4 regions of the Shewanella sp. 125m-7 genome follow, and region 3 is predicted to be linked to each of the others. Evidence: predicted binding sites of a transcription regulator. Region 3 holds the regulator's gene; each other region holds the start of a gene.
The links. The regulator sigma-54, encoded in region 3, starts transcription at its own class of promoters, with help from an activator protein. The targets are predictions, from matches to a motif close to GTTGGCACGNNNNTNGNNT.
Positions count from the first base shown of each region.

Region 1: a site for sigma-54 is predicted at 993-1,011, ahead of ACVBIL_RS07230 (P-II family nitrogen regulator). Genes of this name have one in related genera too.
Region 2: a site for sigma-54 is predicted at 1,292-1,310, ahead of fliD (flagellar filament capping protein FliD). Genes of this name have one in related genera too.
Region 4: a site for sigma-54 is predicted at 1,258-1,276, ahead of flgB (flagellar basal body rod protein FlgB). Genes of this name have one in related genera too.

Region 1 covers NZ_JBRILQ010000011.1:19,334-21,540, reverse strand. Annotated here, with positions in the region: gene ACVBIL_RS07235 (ammonium transporter) at 1-601, opposite strand, end outside; gene ACVBIL_RS07230 (P-II family nitrogen regulator) at 614-952, opposite strand; gene ACVBIL_RS07225 (isochorismatase family protein) at 1,217-1,759, shown strand; gene nrfA (ammonia-forming nitrite reductase cytochrome c552 subunit) at 1,893-2,207, opposite strand, start outside.
Region 2 covers NZ_JBRILQ010000026.1:45,442-47,648, forward strand. Annotated here, with positions in the region: gene ACVBIL_RS12970 (flagellin N-terminal helical domain-containing protein) at 223-1,032, shown strand; gene fliD (flagellar filament capping protein FliD) at 1,343-2,207, shown strand, end outside.
Region 3 covers NZ_JBRILQ010000006.1:90,991-93,197, reverse strand. Annotated here, with positions in the region: gene lptB (LPS export ABC transporter ATP-binding protein) at 1-165, shown strand, start outside; gene ACVBIL_RS04500 (RNA polymerase factor sigma-54) at 302-1,762, shown strand; gene hpf (ribosome hibernation promoting factor) at 1,793-2,080, shown strand; gene ptsN (PTS IIA-like nitrogen regulatory protein PtsN) at 2,083-2,207, shown strand, end outside.
Region 4 covers NZ_JBRILQ010000026.1:33,267-35,473, reverse strand. Annotated here, with positions in the region: gene ACVBIL_RS12915 (flagellar hook assembly protein FlgD) at 1-434, opposite strand, end outside; gene flgC (flagellar basal body rod protein FlgC) at 434-853, opposite strand; gene flgB (flagellar basal body rod protein FlgB) at 862-1,212, opposite strand; gene flgA (flagellar basal body P-ring formation chaperone FlgA) at 1,316-2,041, shown strand; gene flgM (flagellar biosynthesis anti-sigma factor FlgM) at 2,177-2,207, shown strand, end outside.

The DNA.
Region 1 (2,207 bases), on a different contig from region 3:
GGCCATTCGCACCGTATTTCCCTTTACGTGCACCGAGTAGCAGTACACCAGAAAGCGCGGCTGCCGCCCCCGCCATATGTACAATGCCACTACCGGCAAAATCAACAAAACCCGCGGCCGATAAGAAACCTCCACCCCATGTCCAATAGCCTTCAACAGGATAAATCACCGCAGTCATAAACACAGAGAAACATAAAAAAGCCCATAATTTCATGCGCTCAGCAACCGCGCCAGATACTATAGACATAGCTGTAGCCACAAACACGACTTGGAAAAAGAAGTCTGATTCTAACGCATGATCAGCCCCTTCACCTTGAGAACCGATCAGCGAGCCAAAAGAAGGTAACCAACCCCCTTCGGCATTATCAACATACATGATGTTGTAACCCACAATCAGGTACATCACACAAGCGATAGAATATAAACACACATTTTTAGTCAAAATTTCGGTGGTATTTTTAGATCGAACCAGCCCAGCTTCTAACATGGCAAAACCCGCAGCCATCCACATGACTAGCGCACCTGAAATCAAAAAGTAAAACGTATCTAGGGCAAAGCGTAACTCTGTTACCGTCAGTCCCAACTTGGTTAAATCATCCATTAGCCTATCCCCTTAAAGTGCTTCGTTATCGAGTTCGCCGGTTCTAATACGGATAGCCTGCTCAAGATCCGTGACGAAAATTTTGCCATCGCCTATTTTTCCCGTTCTGGCCGCGCCGGTAATAGCCTCGAGTAACAGTTCTACCCTGTCAGCCTTGATTGCAATCTCCAGTTTCACCTTTGGTAGAAAGTCCACTTGGTACTCTGCGCCACGATAAAGTTCGGTATGGCCTTTTTGACGACCAAAACCTTTTACTTCTGTCACTGTCATCCCCTCAATGCCAACGTCAGCTATCGCTTCTCGCACATCGTCTAATTTAAATGGCTTAATTATCGCGCTTACCAATTTCATGGTTATCTCCCCAATTACATTCCCTATTTGCTTAAATACAATTCAAGCATTAGGCCAAAGTTATTAACCATTAATATTCAATAAGATAAACTCACTTTAATTTTCGATCTTGCATATAAATGCACCAGCAAAGTGCAGTTATTCACTGTCTGCACACATTTAAAGCACAGACAATGCTGCACCTTAGACCTATTACTAATTGGCTTAGGTAAGCAGATAGGCTCTACTGACAGCTCTCCTCCCCTGTAAATAGAGAAGACTAAGATGCTAAAAACGGAAGAATGTGTACTGGTTGTGGTGGATGTTCAAGGGCAACTCGCACAGGTTATGCATCAAACTGAGCGGCTACATCACAAACTAGAGGTATTAATTAAGGGGGCACAAGCATTTGATATTCCAATCTTATGGCTCGAACAAATACCAGAAAAACTAGGTTCTACCACTAAGAGCTTAGCGTTAGAGCTAGCAAAAACGACAGAACCTATTGCCAAGCATCATTTTAGTGGCTGGCAAGCGGACACATTCAGAGAAAGACTGAGTACGATGGAGCAGAAGCAGATTATCTTGGCTGGCATAGAAACTCACGTGTGTGTTTACCAGACTTGCCGAGACTTGTTAGATAACGGCTATCAAACTCACTTAGTCACTGACGCCATGAGCTCAAGAGAAGAGATTAACAAAATTAGCGGAATAGAGATGATGCTAGCTCATGGCGCAATACCCACTAATGTGGAATCGCTGCTGTTTGAGTTACAACAGCAAGCAACAGGCGAGAGGTTTAAAGCCCTATTAAAACTGATCAAATAACCGGGTACTTCATCAGTCTGTCCATAATAAGTCTGTCCATAAAAATCTATTTACAGTGGAAAGGCCTTCACACAGGCAACAAAAAGCCCTCCGAAGAGGGCTTTAGTGCTAAACACTATGTAGTGTGATTAGCTTACTTGTAAGTTGCTTCGCGCTTTTCAGCTTCTGCATCCCACTTAGGTAGAACAGTCTTCTTGAATTCAGCTTTATCAGCATTCATCTTATCCATATCCATACCTAGAGCCGCTTGCGCCTTAGCTTTAGTAGAGATATCTGGAAGAGCGATAGGCTGTGGTACGCCTTTCTTAGCAAGCAGTTGAGCTAGCTTAACGCGAGCATCAGCAGCCTTGTTTAGCGCTGTACCTAGTACACGTAGCGCTTCATCAGGAGCGTGTGATGCAACACCGTGAGAAGCGATTGCATAATCCCAACGCCATTGACCATGACG
Region 2 (2,207 bases), on a different contig from region 3:
TTAGCCAAGCATAAATATGCTTATTTAAAGCGACCCAAACACCTATTAACTAAAACTTTTCTCGCCATTTCAGAATGAACAACAAAGGCGTTTAACACTATAAATTCATACACTTAACTCTTGCCAGACAAATTAAATCATCAATTCCTTTCAGTTTTCCTTTACCGCGTCGTTTTAAGACTATAGAAACCAAACAATGACTTAAAATTAAAGGAAGTCCTCATGTTATCTGTAATGACTAACAATGCGTCAAACATCGCACAAAACTCTGTAAACAAAAATAACGACCTACTTAGCAATGCTATGGAACGCCTATCAACAGGTCTACGTATCAACAGCGCGGCTGACGATGCTGCAGGTCTACAGATTGCTACACGTATGAATGCCAACGTTACTGGTATGGAAGCGGCGAGCCGTAACGTATCAGATGCGACCTCTATGTTACAAACTGCCGATGGTGCATTGGATGAGCTAAATGTAATTGCCAACCGCCAGAAAGAACTAGCAACACAATATGCTAACGGTGTTAACTCTGATGAAGACAAAAAAGCTATCGATGCAGAGTTTAAAGAACTAGGTTCTGAAATGACACGTATCATGAAAAACACCACTTACGCTGGCGAAAACCTTTTCGACAATCTAAAAAGTAGCGGTACTCAGTTCCAAATCGGTGCAGGCACATCTGAAGTATTAAAAGTAGGCATTGATACGAGCGGCTTGATCACAGGTGCTTCAGGCTTAGCAAAAGGACTAGCTAGTGGTGCAACTATCGCTACGATTGACACTATGATTGATAAGATTGGTGAACAACGTTCAGATCTAGGTGCTAACATCAACCGTCTAGGTCACACAGCATCTAACCTAACTAACGTGACTGAAAACACTAAAGCGGCTGCAGGCCGTATCATGGATGCCGATTTCGCTTCTGAAACCGCAGCGATGAGCAAGAACCAGTTATTAGTACAGGCTGGTACTAACATCCTATCTTCATCGAACCAAAATACCGGTTTGGTGATGGGCCTATTGGGCTAATCCCCTCTTTAGCCACACACTTTCTAAAAAAGGGCCTCAAGGCCCTTTTTTTTCGCCGTTAATCTCACACATTCTGCCCTCTCGCTTTAGCTACATTCAAGTTAGGTCGCCTTAACAAAGCAATAATCAAAAGTGAGCCTTTAACTCAGCGGAAGCAATGCTTCCCACCAAAGGTTAATAACGGAAAACGAGTGAATCCCCTAAACCGCACAAGCAAATAAAACAGCTTAAACAACAACAACTAACAAACATATTTATAATTGGAACAGATATTGCTTAGCTGCGATAGCTGCAAAATGGGAAGAGTGTAATGATTTCAGGTATGGGTGGCGCCACATTCGCCGAACAACTTATCGTCGCAGAGCGTGCAGGCAAAGATCAGATCTTTCAAAGCAATATGACCAAGTACGAGGCGCAGCTTGATGCCTATGAGATCTTAGAGCGCAGCCTGGACTCCATGAGCAGCAAGCTGGAAGCGATTGACGGTGATGCTTTCGAAAGTAAAACCTCATCGGTTAGCGATGACAGTGCTTCAATATCGGTCGAAAGTGGCGCACCTATGGGTGACTACGATCTGCATATCGAGCAACTTGCACAGGCACATCAAGTGACGAAAAGCTTTGATAGCGAGGATACTCTACTGCCGAACAGCGGCACGATCACTATCCAGCTAGGCAGCGATAGCATCAGCCTTGATATGTCAGCGCTTAACGCCGATGGCAGTAAGACGGTTAAAGACCTGACCAGCATGATTAACTCACATTCAGGAAATCCTGGGGTGCAGGCATCACTGGTGCGCACGGGTGGCCAAGTCGAGCTAATGCTGACATCTAAAGAAACCGGTGCAGCCAATGAAATTCAATTCTCGACTACCGGTATGCTAGGTGTGGATGGGAAGCCCAATGAGTGGACAATGCTCCAGCGCAAGGCCGCTCAAGATGCCAAAGTGAACCTCAATGGCATGGATATCACCAGCAGCAGTAATAACCTAGTCAATGTCATCGATGGTGTCTCTATTGAGCTGAATAAAGCCCACAAGCCGGGTGAGAGCAGCACCATTAGAATTGAATCGGATACCGATGCTAGCGAGCAGGCTATTGAAGACTTCGTTGATATTTTCAATGACTTGATGGATGAAATCAACAAATTAACTCGCTCCATGGGCAGTGAAGCGC
Region 3 (2,207 bases):
TTAGGTGTATTAATTACTGACCACAATGTTCGTGAAACATTAGACGTTTGTGAGCATGCCTATATCGTAAGTCACGGAAATCTCATTGCCGAAGGCACGCCTGCTGAAATCTTGGACAACCAACAGGTTCGTGCGGTGTACTTAGGTGAACAATTCAGGCTATAGTTAATTCACAGTATGGAAGCTAATAAACTCAATATGGAATTCTTTCCAATAAAAATCAAACTATTGAGTTTTAGAGCTACCTTCGCCAATTCAGCGAGCTTAAACGTTTAACTACAGTGTAGGGAATAGCGGTACGATGAAAGCGTCACTCCAGCTCAAAATGGGTCAACAGCTCACCATGACTCCACAGTTACAACAGGCGATCCGTCTGTTACAACTGTCTTCTTTAGAGTTACAACAAGAGATCCAACAAGCATTAGATTCTAATCCGTTACTAGAGTTAGATGAAGAGCAATCAGATGGCGACATGGACAACAGTGACGATCCATCTTCAAGTGATTCTAATGACCTAGATCTAGATAGCGCCAGCGTTGAAACCTCCGATGCCATGACTCAAGACTCTATGCCAGATGAACTGCCAATGGACACGACTTGGGATGAAGTCTATACCGTTTCTTCTAATTCAAGCTCAGGCGTGAGTCGTGAAGACGATATGCCATTTCAAGGCGAGACGAGTGAAGGATTATATGAGCATCTCGAGTGGCAAAAAAATCTGACTCCATTTTCAGAGAATGATCTCGCTATCGCCACCGCTATTATCGACGCCATTGATGAGCGCGGTTACTTAACCCAAAGCTGTGATGATATTTTAGAGGCGATGGGCGATCCTGAAACCGAGCTTGATGAAGTCGAAGCCGTTTTAAAACGCATTCAACATTTTGACCCCATTGGCGTTGCAGCGCGTGATCTTAGCGAGTGTTTGCTTATCCAATTAGCCCAGTACGCCGCCGATACTCCGCATATTGATAACGCTAGACTACTGATTAAAGACTATTTAGACCTGATTGCTGGACGTGATTTTAGGCAGTTAATGCGTAAAACTAAGCTCAAAGAGGATGATCTGCGTGATGCTATCACACTGATCCAAACCCTCAACCCGAGACCAGGGCTCGCTATTGCCCGTAGTAAAGACGAATACGTGATTCCAGATGTATCTGTTAGCAAGAAAAAAGGTCGCTGGGTAGTAGAGCTTAATCCTGATTACATGCCTAAAATTAATGTTAACCAACATTATGCCTCTATGGCTCGTAGCACCAAAAATCAGGCCGATGGGCAGTTTATCCGTGGTCATTTGCAAGAAGCTAAATGGTTTATTAAAAGCCTTGAAAGCCGTAACGACACCTTGCTAAAGGTAAGTAACTGTATTGTGAAATTCCAGCAAGGATTTTTTGAATATGGCGAAGAAGCCATGAAGCCTATGGTACTAAACGATATTGCTGAAGCCGTTGAAATGCACGAATCAACCATCTCACGCGTTACCACTCAAAAGTATATGCATACCCCAAGAGGTATTTTTGAACTCAAGTATTTCTTCTCCAGCCACGTAGGAACAGATGATGGGGGGGAGTGTTCATCAACAGCAATTAGAGCATTTATTAAGAAGTTAGTCGCAGCAGAAAACCAAAAGAAACCATTGAGCGATAGCAAAATGGCGCAACTTTTGGCTGAACAAGGGATTAAAGTTGCTAGACGTACGATTGCAAAATATCGAGAAGCAATGCTGATCCCCCCCTCAAACCAACGTAAGAGTTTATAACTCAAAATTAGGCACTTGGAGGATCGATATATGCAAATCAACCTGACAGGACATCACGTCGAAATCACGGATTCATTGCGAGGTTATGTAGAAGAAAAATTTACAAAGCTTGAACGACATTTCGATCAGATCAATAATGTGCACGTTATTTTGAATGTACAGAAAATGCAGCAAATTGCCGAAGCAAAAATCCACCTAAAAAATGGCGAAGTATTTGCGACTTCGGAAAATGCGGATATGTATGCCGCAATCGACTCCCTGATAGATAAACTAGATCGTCAGGTAATTAAACACAAAGAGAAGCTAACTAAACACTAACGATGGAACTAAGTACCGTTCTGCAGCCGGAGTGCACTACCTGCGCCACTCCGAGCAGTAAGAAAAAGGTACTGGAATTAATCAGCGATATTGCCGCTGTCCAGTACCCTACCCTTTCTTCACAAGA
Region 4 (2,207 bases), on a different contig from region 3:
GCTTCTTGTGGGCCTAGCTCTATGGTCTTAACCACATCGCCACTGTTATCGACGATGTCGATACTGAGATTTTCAACTGAGTCTTCTAGATACACCTTGCCATCGAGCGCGGCATCATCAAGAGTGAAGTCTGATGCGGGTACCATGGCATTTTTGCCCACAAGCTGAGCAGATTGCACGATGCCAAGGTTTTCCATCATGACCATTTGCATCGACTGATTGGTGCGCATGTGCTCTAAGCTTTCGACTTGTGAGAATTGAGCAAGTTGTGAAACATACTCAGTACCATCGATAGGATTGGTGGGATCTTGGTTTTGGATCTGTGCAATCATCAATGTCATAAATTCATTTTTGATTGAAGCGGCATCATTACCCGGAGAGTTTTGTATAGCACCGGTGTTACCGCTGTTGTTACTCACATCTGTTACATTCATTATTTGTTTCCTAGTTGCAGTAAACCTTGCTGCATTGAGCGAGCACGGTTCATCACTTCAACACTGGTTTCAAATGAGCGGCTTGCAGCCATCATGTCAGCCATCTCCTCTACAGTATTGACGTTGGAGTAGGCGACATAGCCTTGCTCGTCGGCAAAGGGATGGTTGGGCTCGTAACGCATATCGAGTGGCGCATCGCTTTGTACTATGGCTGAAACTTCGACGTGTGCTCCAGCCAGCTCTCCCTCTTGGGTTTGCTTGTAAATAGTCGAGAACACAGGCTTTAACGCGCGAAATGCTTGTTCCGGTGTCTCGGCAGCTGCGCCAGCATTAGCAAGGTTACTGGCAACGGTATTAAGGCGAATGGTTTGGGCATTCATGCCTGCACCAGCAATTTGATAAATTTCTGCGAATGACATAGTTGTGCTTATTTACCTTCAATGGCGGTACGTAAGCCTGAAATCTTCATGTTGAGGAAGGTCAGGCTCGTTTGATAATCCATGGAGTTCTGTGAGTATCTTGCTTGCTCTAAGCTTAGCTCTACGGTGTTTTGATCCGCTGATGTTTGGTGAGGAATACGGTAACTAACTTGGTATTCTCCATTAGGGGTTACCCCTGCATTGAGCTGAGTCATCACAGTATTAAAGTCCAGATCTCTGGCTTTGTAGCCAGGAGTTTCAGCATTGGCCAAATTACCTGCCAGCATTTTGCTACGCTCGACTCTGAAATCTAGCGTCTGGGGGTGAACACCTAATGCGGCATCGAAGTTGATAGCCATTGAAACTCCTAGTATGGTATATGTTGTTTTTTATTTTTCCTTTCTATCCAAATTATGTGCCAAAATGCTTAACTCATACTTATCAGTCACTTATGTCTTTTTGATGTCTAGGGTGGGAACCTCAACTTCCTATGTCTTGCTTATACTTTCCTGCCTATTTCCGCATCATGCCCTCGCACAGGAAAATACGGGTGCAACGGAACAACTCAAACAGGAAGTGAGCCGGTTACTTGCTAGAGAATTGACTCAGTGGCAAAAGCAGATGGGGATAAAGCAGCTAAATACCGACATCAACATCAGGGTGCCATCTGGGGCAAAAAGGTTAGATGTTTGTCAATCAGATTTGAGTATCGATAGCGGTGCAATTCCTTTGGGTAATGTGCAACGTAAAGTGACCTGTGAGTCACAAGGGTGGAGCTTGTATGTGCGCGCCTCTGTTGTGGTAAAGGCAAAAGTTCCAGTGACCAATCGGCTACTAAAGCGGGGTGAACATGTTTCGATTGCTGATATTGAGTGGCAAGTTATTAGGCTGGATGCGTCTGATCGAAATGTGTTGGCACAATTGGATGATATTCTGGGGCGTAAAGTGGTGAGAAAAATTCGTCGCCATCAGGCCATCAAGTCACAGCAGTTAGATGACCCGCAGTGGATTAATATTGGTGACCGAGTCATTATTGAGGCGCGCAGCAATAGCTTTTACGCCAATATGCCCGGCGAAGCGCTTGAGGGCGGGGGCAAGGGAGATGCGATTAGAGTGAGGAACTTAAGCTCGGGTAAAATTATATCTGCTTATCCTATCGCGAAAGGGCGCGTGGCGACTCTGTTTTAACTTGTGAGCGGTGGCTGACATTGTAAATATTGCTGCTGAAGCCGATAATCTTTTGCCAAATAAATGGCGTTAATTTCAGTTGTGTTGTCTTTCTGTCGCCCTAGTTATTTTATAGGCGTATTTAATGGAGCCAGTATGGAAATTAATAAAATTAACAGTACGATAA